Regions from separate parts of the Streptomyces krungchingensis genome, predicted to be linked through region 1. Evidence: riboswitches for the same ligand, from Rfam matches in the RefSeq annotation. Region 1 holds a riboswitch; each other region holds the start of a gene.

Evidence for each region. A riboswitch is a leader RNA that binds a small molecule or an ion and turns the genes downstream of it on or off. The one in region 1 is predicted to bind cobalamin.
Region 2: linked by a shared signal. The riboswitch ahead of ACSYGO_RS30365 (ribonucleoside-diphosphate reductase subunit alpha) and the one ahead of ACSYGO_RS05800 (CbtB domain-containing protein) in region 1 are both predicted to bind cobalamin.
Region 3: linked by a shared signal. The riboswitch ahead of ACSYGO_RS13340 (cobalamin biosynthesis protein) and the one ahead of ACSYGO_RS05800 (CbtB domain-containing protein) in region 1 are both predicted to bind cobalamin.

Annotation. Positions count from the first base shown of each region.
Region 1 is NZ_JBPUKY010000001.1:1,272,384-1,276,238, forward strand. Features, by position in the region: gene ACSYGO_RS05785 (alpha/beta fold hydrolase) at 1-785, shown strand, start outside; gene ACSYGO_RS05790 (TetR/AcrR family transcriptional regulator) at 782-1,444, shown strand; gene ACSYGO_RS05795 (CbtA family protein) at 1,506-2,276, opposite strand; gene ACSYGO_RS05800 (CbtB domain-containing protein) at 2,299-2,520, opposite strand; cobalamin riboswitch at 2,559-2,700, opposite strand; gene ACSYGO_RS05805 (histidine phosphatase family protein) at 2,845-3,423, shown strand; gene ACSYGO_RS05810 (ferredoxin) at 3,775-3,855, opposite strand, start outside.
Region 2 is NZ_JBPUKY010000001.1:6,890,706-6,894,560, reverse strand. Features, by position in the region: gene mctP (monocarboxylate uptake permease MctP) at 1-1,416, shown strand, start outside; gene ACSYGO_RS30370 (GNAT family N-acetyltransferase) at 1,528-2,052, shown strand; cobalamin riboswitch at 2,127-2,265, shown strand; gene ACSYGO_RS30365 (ribonucleoside-diphosphate reductase subunit alpha) at 2,401-3,855, shown strand, end outside.
Region 3 is NZ_JBPUKY010000001.1:2,980,925-2,984,779, forward strand. Features, by position in the region: gene ACSYGO_RS13325 (lysozyme) at 1-114, shown strand, start outside; gene ACSYGO_RS13330 (inorganic phosphate transporter) at 291-1,544, shown strand; gene ACSYGO_RS13335 (hypothetical protein) at 1,557-1,778, shown strand; cobalamin riboswitch at 2,041-2,181, shown strand; gene ACSYGO_RS13340 (cobalamin biosynthesis protein) at 2,292-3,254, shown strand; gene ACSYGO_RS13345 (cobyric acid synthase) at 3,304-3,855, shown strand, end outside.

The DNA.
Region 1 (3,855 bases):
ACGAGGACGTCGTCCCGCTGCTCGCCGAGCGGTTCACGGTGATCACCTTCGACCGGCGGGGCAACTCGCGCAGCCCGCTCACGGATCCGGCGGCGCCGGTGGACGTGGCGCGGCAGGCCGACGACGTCGTCGCGGTCCTGGACCACCACGGCATCGACCGGGCGTACGTGTTCGGCACCAGCAGCGCGGCGATCATCGTGCTGGAACTGCTGGCCCGTCATGCGAAACGCCTGCTGGGAGCCGTCGCGCACGAACCGCCGCTCGTGCAGATCCTGCCCGCCGACAGCTCCGAGCGCCGGGCCGTCGAGGACATCGAGCGGCTCGGCCGGGAGAAGGGGCCCCTGCGGGCCGCCGCGGCCTTCGGGGCGATGACGATGCCCGAGCCGCCCCGGATGTTCGTGTCGCCGCGCGGCCAGGCGGTGATCGCGGCGGCCTCGCGGCTGATGCTCGCCACGGGCGGCTCCGTCCGCCGCGTCACCGGACGCAAGCCGGACACGATGACGCGGATCCTGGCCAACTCCGCCCTGCTCGTCGAGCGGGAACTGCCGGAGTTCTGCTTCGCCTACCGGCCGGATCTCCAGGCCCTGCGGGACACGGACGCCCCCTGGTGCCTTGCGACGGGCCGGGACAGCGAAGGACGCCCGTACCACCGTCCCGCGCACGTCCTGGGCGGACTGCTCGGCGTAACATGCGAGGAATTCCCCGGAGGGCACACGGTGTACCAGCAGCTTCCCGAGGAATTCACCCGACGGCTCACCACAATTCTGGACCGGCTCTCCTCATGAAGACGGAAAAGGGCGGCGCGGGGGGCACGCGGCCTTCCCCCGGCGTCAGATCGACGCTCAACCGGCCGTACATCTGCGCGGTCGCACTGGCGCTGATCGACGCCAACGGCCTCGGCAACTTCTCGATGCGCAAGCTCGGCGCGGGGCTCGGGGTCGACCCGATGGCGGTGTACCGCCACTTCACGGACCAGGAGGAGCTGTTCGACGGGATCGCGGAGGCGCTCTTCGACGAGCTCGACGTCGACTCGCTGCCCTGGGACGGCAGTTGGCGCGCGGTCGCCGAGCAGTACTGCCACCGGCTGCGGGACACGCTGCTCCGGCATCCGCACGCGGTGTCCGTCTTCGCGACGCGCCCGGTGCGTTCGCCCTCGTCCATCGACACCGGCGTACGCATCATCGAACTGTTGCAGGCCGGCGGCTTCACACCGACCCGTGCCCTGCAGATCGCCCGCTGTCTGCGCGAGTTCACCATCGGGCACGCACTGAGTCTGGCGGTGGTGCGGCTGGGCTCGCAGAGCCGCAGCCGCAAACCGGCGCCCGAGTCGCCCGATTACAACATCCTGGCCCGCGCCGCCGACGACACGGAGATCGACGAGCACTTCGACATCGGCCTCACGGCGCTGCTGGACGGCTTCGAGCTGCTGATCCGGCCGGCCTGACGTCCGGCGTACAGAGGAGGGCGGCCCAGGTCGAGGACCGGGGCCGCCCTTCCGTCACCGCTCAGTGGGCCACGGGAGTCGCCCCCGCGGTGACCTCTTGACCGCCCGCGGCGGCCGGCTTCGGTGCCAGCACCCGCTCGGCCAGGAACCCGAAGACGAGCCCGAAGGCGGTCCACAGGGTCAGCTGGATGGCGAGGGCCGCGAGTCGGAACTGCCAGAGCAGGGTGCCCGAGAAGTCCTTCGGAACCTCGTTCACGGCCGGCAGGAACGCGTAGGCGAGACCGATCGCGAGGACGAAGAACGCGCCCGCCGCGATCGTCGCGTTCCAGTTGCCCAGGCGCGGCGCGAGGCGCTTGCCCAGGATGACGGTCGCGACGGCCAGCAGCACGCTGAGCACCATCATCAGGAAGTACAGCGTCGTGCGCTTCCCGATGGTGTCGGGATCGCCCACCGACGGCGGGTTGGCCGGGTACTTCAGGAACGGCACGACATAGACCGCGAGCAGGCCGGCCACCGAGAGCAGCAGCGCGCTCGCCCGCGGCCCGAAGCGGCCGATCCTGCCGAGCGCGAAGCAGTACGCGAGGGCCGCGATACCGCCGAACGCGACCCCGTAGACGAGGACACCGGTGGCCAGGCCGCCGGTGGACTGCATCGTGCGGGACACCGCTTCCACGCCGTGCTCGTGCGCGTGGGAGTGCGCCTCTTCGTAGCCGATCGCCGAGTCGACGCGCGGCTCGCCCAGGAAGTAGGCGACGACCAGGGCGAGCAGGCCCGCGGCGAGTCCCGCGAGCATGCCACGCACCAGCAGATTTCTTACGATTGCGGAATTCATCGGCTCGTACGTCCCGTGGTCGTCAGTGGCAGGGGAAGCCGAGCAGGTGGCGGGCGTCGTGGACCCACTCGTGGACGTTCTCGCCGGACACGACTGCGGTGGCGCCCTGTTCGGCGCCGACGAAGTAGAGCAGGACCAGCATCAGGATGCCGAAGAAGACCGCCCAGGGGGCGATCGCGCCGATCGGCAGCTTGGCGGGTACCGCGGTGGGTGTGGCGGTCGGCTGAGCAACGGACTGCGCCATGGGGCAGAACCTCCTGGGGAACTCGCGTCCCATTCCGGTGGTGCACTGGACGACAGCCGCGGGTCTGACTTGCCCCGGCCCTCACCGCCCCTGGCGAGGGGGGTTCGTGCTGGGCTTACAGTGGCGCGACCGTGCCGGATTTCCACCGGGCTTCCGCCGAGCCGTCGTCGATTTCGACGCGACGGTACCGCGTCGGAGGGTTCCGGCCAAGGGCGCACGGGGGAGCACGGGGCGCGCCCCACGGACCCGGTGTGCGGCGGATTCCCTTGCCCCGCAAGGCTTTTCGGGCCGGTGGACACCACGAGAACCCATGAGAGTGAGGACATGACAAGTCGAGTGATCTTGATCTCAGCCGCGCTCGGCGCCGCGCTGCGCGAGGCCCGCTTCGACGACGGACGTCCGCTCGACGCGTCCGGACTGCGGCTCGCGCGGGCGGCGGCGGGACGGCTGCCGGCCGCGGAGCGGCTGTGGGTCTCCCCCGTCGTGCGCTGCCGCGAGACCGCCGACGCGCTCGGCCTCGAAGACGTTCCGGACGCAACCGAGTTGGCCGGACTCGACGTGGGCCGCTGGCGCGGTGCGACGCTGGCGGAGGTGAGCGCGGAGGAGCCCGAGGCGGTGGCGGGCTGGCTGGCCGACCCCGGGGCCGCGCCGCACGGCGGCGAGTCGGTACGAGCGTTCTGCGACCGGGTGGCCGGCTGGCTGGACGGCACCGCGCACACGTCGGGCCGGACGGTCGCCGTGGTGGAGCCGGAGGTCGTACGGGCCGCGCTGGTGCGCGTTCTGGGGGCGCCGGACGCGGCCTTCTGGCGCGTCGACGTACCGCCCCTGACCGCCACCGAGTTCAGCGGGCGATCGGGACGCTGGAACGTCCGCGCGGGGCGGCCGCTGGTGGAGCCGGCCTGACCTGCCGACCGAAGCGCCGGTCGTCGGCCGGAGTTCGGGTCGTCGGCCGGAGCGCCGGTCCCGGCCCGGTGGTTGCGGTCCCGTCGCGCCGTGCCGCTCCCACCCACGCCCCGGCGGGCGAGCGGGCGGCTCCGGACGGCACTCGGCCCGGAACGGCCCCTACGGTGCTCAGCGTTGGGCGGTGCGGCCACGCTCAGCGCAGGACGGCTCGGACAGTGCTCAGCGTCGGGCGGGCCGGCCACGCTCGGCGCAGGACGGCTCGGACGCCGCTCAGCCCGGGGGCCCGAAAGCCGCAGGACCGCCGGGACGCCGCAGGACGGCCGGGACAACGCAGGACGGCCGGGACGGCGCTCAGCGCAGGACGGCGAGGAAGTCCGCGCACGCCTGCGCGCACGCACGGCACTCCTTCGCCGCGTCCTGCGCACCGTCGTA
Region 2 (3,855 bases), 5.6 Mb from region 1:
CTGTACACCGCGTACACGTTCGTGGCCGTACCGGCCGCCATCTACGCGGCGGGCGCGGCCGGCTTCTTCGCCGTGCCGTACACGATCCTGGTCTACCCGCTGATCTTCACCTTCCTGCCGCGCCTGTGGTCGGTGTCCCACAAGCACGGATACGTGACGACGTCGGACTTCGTGCGCGGCCGCTTCGGCTCCAAGGGTCTGTCCCTGGCCGTGGCGATCACCGGCATCCTGGCGACCATGCCGTACATCGCGCTCCAGCTGGTCGGCATCCAGGCCGTCCTGGACGTGATGGGCGTGGGCGGCGGTGACAACACCAACTGGTTCGTCAAGGACCTTCCGCTGCTCATCGCCTTCGGCGTGCTGGCCGCCTACACCTACTCCTCGGGCCTGCGCGCCCCCGCCCTGATCGCGTTCGTGAAGGACACCCTGATCTACATCGTGATCGCGGTGGCCATCATCTACATCCCGATCAAGCTGGGCGGATTCGACGAGATCTTCAAGGCGGCGGGCGACAAGTACTCCGCGGCCGGCGCGGGCGGGCTCGTGCCTCCCGAGGCGGGCCAGTGGACCTACGCCACGCTCGCGCTCGGCTCGGCGCTCGCGCTGTTCATGTACCCGCACTCGATCACGGCGACGCTGTCCAGCCGCAGCCGCGAGGTGATCCGCCGCAACACCACGATCCTCCCGCTGTACTCGCTGATGCTGGGCCTGCTCGCGCTGCTCGGGTTCATGGCGATCGCGGCCGGGGTGAAGGTCACCAACGGCCAGCTCGCGATCCCGCAGCTGTTCGAGAACATGTTCCCGGACTGGTTCGCGGGTGTGGCCTTCGCGGCCATCGGTATCGGCGCGCTGGTCCCCGCGGCCATCATGTCGATCGCCGCCGCGAACCTCTTCACGCGCAACATCTACAAGGACTTCATCAAGCCGGACGCCACTCCGCAGCAGGAGACCAAGGTCTCCAAGCTGGTCTCGCTGCTGGTGAAGGTGGGCGCGCTGGTCTTCGTCCTCACCATGGACAAGACGGTCGCCATCAACTTCCAGCTCCTGGGCGGCATCTGGATCCTGCAGACCTTCCCGGCCCTGGTCGGCGGCCTGTTCACCCGCTGGTTCCACCGCTGGGCGCTCCTCGTCGGCTGGGCCGTGGGCATGCTCTACGGCACGATCGCCGCGTACGGGGTGGCCTCGCCGACGCAGAAGCACTTCGGCGGCAGCGCCAAGGAGATCCCCGGCATCGGGGAGATCGGCTACATCGGCTTCACGGCGTTCACCCTGAACGTGGTCGTGACGGTCGTCCTCACGTTCGCGCTGCGTGCGTTCAAGGCCCCGGACGGCGTCGACGAGACGTCCGCCGAGGACTACACGGCGGACGCGGGCGACCCGGGGGTCGAGGTGGAGCTGCCGGTGGCGGCCCACTGACCCAGCGGTTCCACACTCCGCGGCGCCCCTCGGTCAGGGGGGCGCCGCGGTCTTTTCCCGCCCCCCGGAAATTCGGCGGTCCTCCCCCGCGATCTCCCACAGACTGTGCGCATGGACACAGTCATCCGCGTCGCGCGTCCCGAGGAGTACCCGGGCCTCGGCGAGATCACCGCCCAGGCCTATCTCCGCGACGGACTGCTCGACTTCGGGGAGAGCGACGCATATCTGGGAGAGCTGCGGGACGTGGCCAAGCGCGCCGCCGCGGCCGACGTGCTCGTCGCGGTCGAACGCGAGTCCACGCCCGGCACGCAGCGACTGCTCGGCGGGGTGACCTTCGTGCCGCGCGGCGGCGCCATGGCCGACATCGCCCGCCCCGGTGAGGCCGAGATCCGCATGCTCGCGGTCGCCCGCGAGGCACGCGGCCGGGGTGCCGGGGAGGCACTAGTCCGCGCCTGCGTCGACCGCGCCCGGGCCACGGAGGGCTGCGTACGCATCGTGCTGTCCACCCAGCACTCCATGCACGCCGCCCACCGGATCTACGAGCGCCTCGGCTTCACCCGCACCCCGGGCCGCGACTGGAACCCGATCCCGGAGCTGGACGACATCCGGCTGCTCACCTACGAACTGACGCTCTGACAGCTCTTCAGCCACCCTCCGAAGCCGACACGACACAACATGTGGGGGTGGTCCCGCAGCCCGGCACAAGATGTATGCTCATGCTCGCTGTCGCCGCAGGGGAATCCGGTGCGAATCCGGAACTGTCCCGCAACGGTGTACTTGTGTGTGTTCGCGTATCCGCCTGCACGCGCTGGCTTCAGTCCGAGGACCTGCCGACAGCGCACCCCGGCCGTCCGGCCCGGGTGCCGACGACGTCCGGGCCTCGCGGAATGGGCCGGTGGACGCGGTGCGCTGCCCTCCGGCCGGCGCCCCCGTGTGCCTCCGTGCCTCCCGACAGGCCCCGTGCCGAGCGAGGGAGAGCCCCACGTGACCATCGCGCCAGCCGATCCGGCTTCAGCGTCCGCGCAGCAGGCCCCGGTGGAGACGGACGGTCCCGGTACCGCGCTGCTGCGGATCCTGACCGATCTCACCGCCGACCTCCCCGACGCCGACCCCGGCCGGGTCGCGGCCGCCGCGCTGCGCGGCCGGTCCGCCCGGGCCGACGAGGCGGAGCTGCGTGAGCTGGCCACCGAGGCGGCGGCGGGACTCATCTCCGAGGACCCCGCGTACTCGCGGCTGGCCGCCCGGCTGCTGACGATCAGCATCGCGGCCGAGGCCGCCTCGCAGGGCGTCGCGTCCTTCTCCGAGTCGGTCGCCGTCGGCCACCGCGAGGGTCTTGTCGCGGACCGCACGGCGGAGTTCGTCCGCCTGCACACGGCCCGCCTCGACGCGCTCGTCGACGTCGAGGGCGACGACCGCTTCGGCTACTTCGGCCTGCGCACCCTGCACAGCCGCTATCTGCTCCGCCACCCGATCACCCGCCGGGTGATCGAGACGCCCCAGCACTTCATGCTCCGGGTGGCGTCGGGTCTCGCCGAGGACGACACGATCCGCTCCGTGGACGAAGTCGCCGCGCTCTACCGGCTGATGAGCCGCCTCGACTACCTGCCCTCCTCCCCCACGCTCTTCAACTCCGGTACGCGGCACCCGCAGATGTCGTCCTGCTACCTCCTCGACTCCCCGCTGGACGAGCTCGACTCCATCTACGACCGCTACCACCAGGTGGCCCGGCTCTCGAAGCACGCGGGCGGCATCGGGCTGTCGTACTCCCGCATCCGCTCGCGCGGTTCGCTGATCCGCGGCACGAACGGGCACTCCAACGGCATCGTCCCGTTCCTGAAGACCCTCGACGCCTCGGTCGCCGCGGTGAACCAGGGCGGCCGGCGCAAGGGCGCCGCGGCCGTCTACCTGGAGACCTGGCACTCCGACATCGAGGAGTTCCTGGAGCTGCGCGACAACACCGGTGAGGACGCCCGGCGCACGCACAACCTGAACCTGGCGCACTGGATCCCGGACGAGTTCATGCGCCGGGTGAACGAGAACGGTGACTGGTCGCTGTTCTCCCCGGCCGACGTGCCGGAGCTGGTCGACCTGTGGGGCGACGAGTTCGACGCCGCGTACCGCAAGGCCGAGGAGGCCGGGCTCGCCCGCAAGACCATCCCGGCCCGCGACCTGTACGGCCGGATGATGCGCACCCTCGCGCAGACCGGCAACGGCTGGATGACCTTCAAGGACGCCGCCAACCGGGCCGCCAACCAGACCGCCGAGCCGGGCCACACCGTCCACTCCTCGAACCTGTGCACCGAGATCCTGGAGGTCACGGACGACGGGGAGACGGCGGTCTGCAACCTCGGTTCGGTCAACCTCGGCGCCTTCGTGAGCAACGGCGACATCGACTGGGAGCGGCTGGACGAGACCGTCCGCACGGCCGTGACGTTCCTG
Region 3 (3,855 bases), 1.7 Mb from region 1:
GCCGGCTGGTCGTACTGGACGTTCTGGCAGTACGACAACAGCGGCAGCCTGCCGGGTGACCAAAATCTCTTCAATGGGTCCATATCCGGACTCAAGCGGCTCACCCGAGGCTAGACACTGGTAGCGGAGCCCGATATTCCACCTGCGTTCGAGGAACGGGGACCCCTCCGGCACAAACGGAGGGGCGTCCCGCCGATTGAGACACCCCACAGTCCGCCTCAGTTCATCTTCCGTTCACCCAGGTTGCTTACGGTCCACATGCCACTGACGTCCAACAGAAGCCTGGGTAAATGGAACACATCACGCTCCTCCTCGGAATCGTGATCGTCACCGCTCTCGTGTTCGATTTCACGAACGGTTTCCACGACACTGCCAACGCGATGGCGACGACCATCTCGACCGGCGCTCTCAAGCCCAAGACGGCGGTGGCCATGTCCGCCGTGCTGAATCTCGTCGGTGCGTTCCTCTCGGTGGAGGTCGCCAAGACGATCTCCGGCGGAATCATCAACGAAGAGGGCATACGCACCGAAGTGATCTTCGCGGCGCTCGTCGGCGCCATCCTCTGGAATCTGCTGACCTGGCTCCTGGGTCTGCCCTCCAGCTCCTCCCACGCGCTCTTCGGCGGCCTCATCGGTGCCGCCGTCATGTCGGCGGGCTGGTCGTCGGTGAACGGTTCGACCGTCGTCACCAAGGTGCTCATCCCCGCGGTGGCCGCGCCGCTCGTGGCCGGAATCGCCGCCATGCTGGCCACCCGGCTGACCTACCGCATCGGCGGTCGCGCCGAGGGGAAGGCGACCGCCAAGGGCTACCGCGCCGGCCAGATCGCCTCCGCCGGCCTGGTCTCCCTCGCCCACGGCACGAACGACGCGCAGAAGACGATGGGCATCATCACCCTGGCCCTGGTCACCGGCGGCGTCATCGCCCCCGGCTCGAACCCTCCCACCTGGGTCATCGTCTCGGCCGGTATGGCCATCGCGCTCGGCACCTACCTGGGCGGCTGGCGCATCATCCGCACCATGGGCAAGGGCCTCACCGACCTCGCGCCGCCGCAGGGCTTCGCCGCCCAGACCAGCGCCGCGACGGCCATCCTGGCCTCCTCGCACATCGGCTTCTCCCTCTCCACCACCCAGGTCTGCTCCGGCGCCGTGATGGGCTCGGGCCTCGGCCGCAAGGGCGGTGTGGTCCGCTGGTCGACCGCGACCCGCATGTTCGTGGCCTGGGGTCTGACCCTGCCGGCCGCGGGCCTGGCCGGTGCCTCCGCCGAGTTCCTGACCAAGCAGGGCACCTGGGGCATCGTCCTCACGGGCGTGCTGCTGGTCGCCGGCGCCGGCGTCATCTGGACGCTGTCGCGCCGCCAGCCGGTCACCGTCGACAACGTGAACGACGTCGACGCCGAGCCCGCGGGTGTCGTCACCACGGCGATGGCCGCCGTCGCCGTGCCGCCGGCCGGCCCGGTCACCGCGGCCGACACCGAGCTCAAGGCCACCATCCCGGTGCCGGACCCCGGTCCCTCCGCCGAACCCACCCGCCCGGCCACGGTGTAAGGAACGAACAGCATGAACATCGACTGGGCAGCTCTCGGCTCCGTCTTCGGAGTCAGCCTCGGGGCCACCGTGGCACTCGTCGGCCTCTTCACCCTCGGCATCGTCGGCCTCTCCAAGCGTGAGTCGGCGTCCGCCCGGGGCGACTCGGCGGCCCTCGCGGTCACCGGCGCGTACGCCTGCTTCGCGGCCTGCGCGGCGGCGGTGGCGTACGGGATCTTCATCATCGTCTCCTGACACGGGCGACGCTCCGGCGCACGAAGGGCGGGTACGGGACACGTTGTCCCGTACCCGCCCTTCGTCGTGCCGGGGCCCGCGCGCGAAGGGACGACAGGTGGTCGCGCGCAGCGGGATGCGTTCCGGGTCGCCGGAGGGCGGTCCGCGGGCCCGCGCAACGGCCCCGGCACACGGCGCAATTCGGTCTTGGCGGGCAGCCGGGCGTGGTGGCGGTGTGGGGCTCAGCACACTCTCTCCTCGCAGGTCAACAGCAAGTTGACGGCTGTTCTCGCCCCGTGGTGGACTGCCGGAGCCAAGTACGGCGGCAAGAGAGGAAGCCGGTGCAAGTCCGGCGCGGTCCCGCCACTGTCACCGGGGAAGAGATGTCCCGGGAGCCAGGAACTCTCACCGCCGGTCTAGTCGAACCAGGGCGTGGACACCCTGAGTGAGGACATGTCGCCATGCACGGCTGCCCAAGTGCTCTGCGCAGAACGCGAACGACGGTTGAGACCGACCTGACGGCCGGCTGAACCGATGCGTGCCGATCGCGTCTTCGCGTACGGCGCCGCCGCCGGCCTTCTCGGCGACCTGCTGCTCGGCGATCCTCGCCGGGGGCATCCGGTCGCCGTGTTCGGGCGGGCCGCGGGCGCCGTGGAACGGGTGTTGTGGCGGGACGACCGCGGACGGGGTGCGCTGCACACCGTCGTGTGCGTCGGCGGTGCCACCGCCCTCGCCGCCCTCGCGCACCGTGCCGTCCGGCCCTCCCCCACCGCCTCCGTCGCGCTGACCGCCGCCGCCACCTGGGCCGTCGTCGGCGGCACCACACTCGGCCGTGAGGCGCGGGCGATCGGCTCGGCGCTCGCCGCCGGCGACGTGGAGGCGGCCCGGGAACGGCTGCCGCACCTGTGCGGACGCGACCCCCAGGCGCTGGACGCCGACGGGATCGCGCGGGCCGTCGTCGAGTCCGTCGCCGAGAACACCTCCGACGCCGTGGTGGGAGCCCTGGTGTGGGGGGCCGTCGGCGGTGCCCCCGGTCTGGTCGCGTTCCGCGCCGTGAACACGCTCGACGCGATGGTCGGGCACAAGTCGCCCAAGTACCGGCGGTACGGCTGGGCTTCCGCGCGGCTCGACGACGTCGCCGGCTGGCCGGGGGCGCGCCTGACCGCCGTTCTCGCGACCGTCGCCGGTGGCGCCCCGCGCAGCGCCGCCCGCGCCTGGCGCACCGACGCCCGCAAGCATCCGAGTCCCAACGCCGGTCCGGTGGAGGCTTCGTTCGCGGGGGCGCTCGGGGTGCGGCTCGGCGGGACGCTCTCGTACGCGGGCCGGGTCGAGCACCGGCCCGTCCTCAACGGCGACGGCCGTGCGGTGGCCGTCGCCGACATCGAACGGGCCGTACGGCTGTCGCGTCGCGTGGGCTGGCTGGCGCTGGGCGCGTGCGCCGTCGGGCGGACGCTCGTCGGGCGCGCCGCCGCACGGCGGCGAGGGGCCGGGGCATGACCGGGGAGGGGTACGCCATGGATGCCGGAGCGCGCGAAGGAGCCGAGTCATGAGCGGCGGACTGCTGATCGCCGGAACGACCTCCGACGCCGGCAAGAGCGTCGTCACCGCCGGGATCTGCCGGTGGCTGGTGCGACGGGGCGTCAAGGTCGCGCCGTTCAAGGCGCAGAACATGTCCCTCAACTCGTTCGTCACCCGTGAGGGCGCCGAGATCGGGCGCGCGCAGGCCATGCAGGCGCAGGCCGCGCGCGTGGAGCCGACCGCGCTCATGAACCCCGTGCTGCTCAAGCCGGGCAGCGACCGGAGCAGTCAGGTCGTGCTCATGGGCAAGCCCGTGGGCGAGATGAGCGCGCGCGGCTACCACGGCGGCCGCCAGCAGGCGCTCCTCGGCACGGTCCTGGACTGTCTGACCGAGTTGCGGGGCACGTATGACGCGGTGATCTGTGAGGGGGCCGGCAGTCCTGCCGAGATCAATCTGCGGCGCACCGACATCGTGAACATGGGCATCGCCCGCAATGCGGGGCTGCCCGTGCTCGTCGTCGGCGACATCGACCGCGGCGGTGTGTTCGCCTCCTTCTTCGGGACGGTCGCGCTGCTGTCG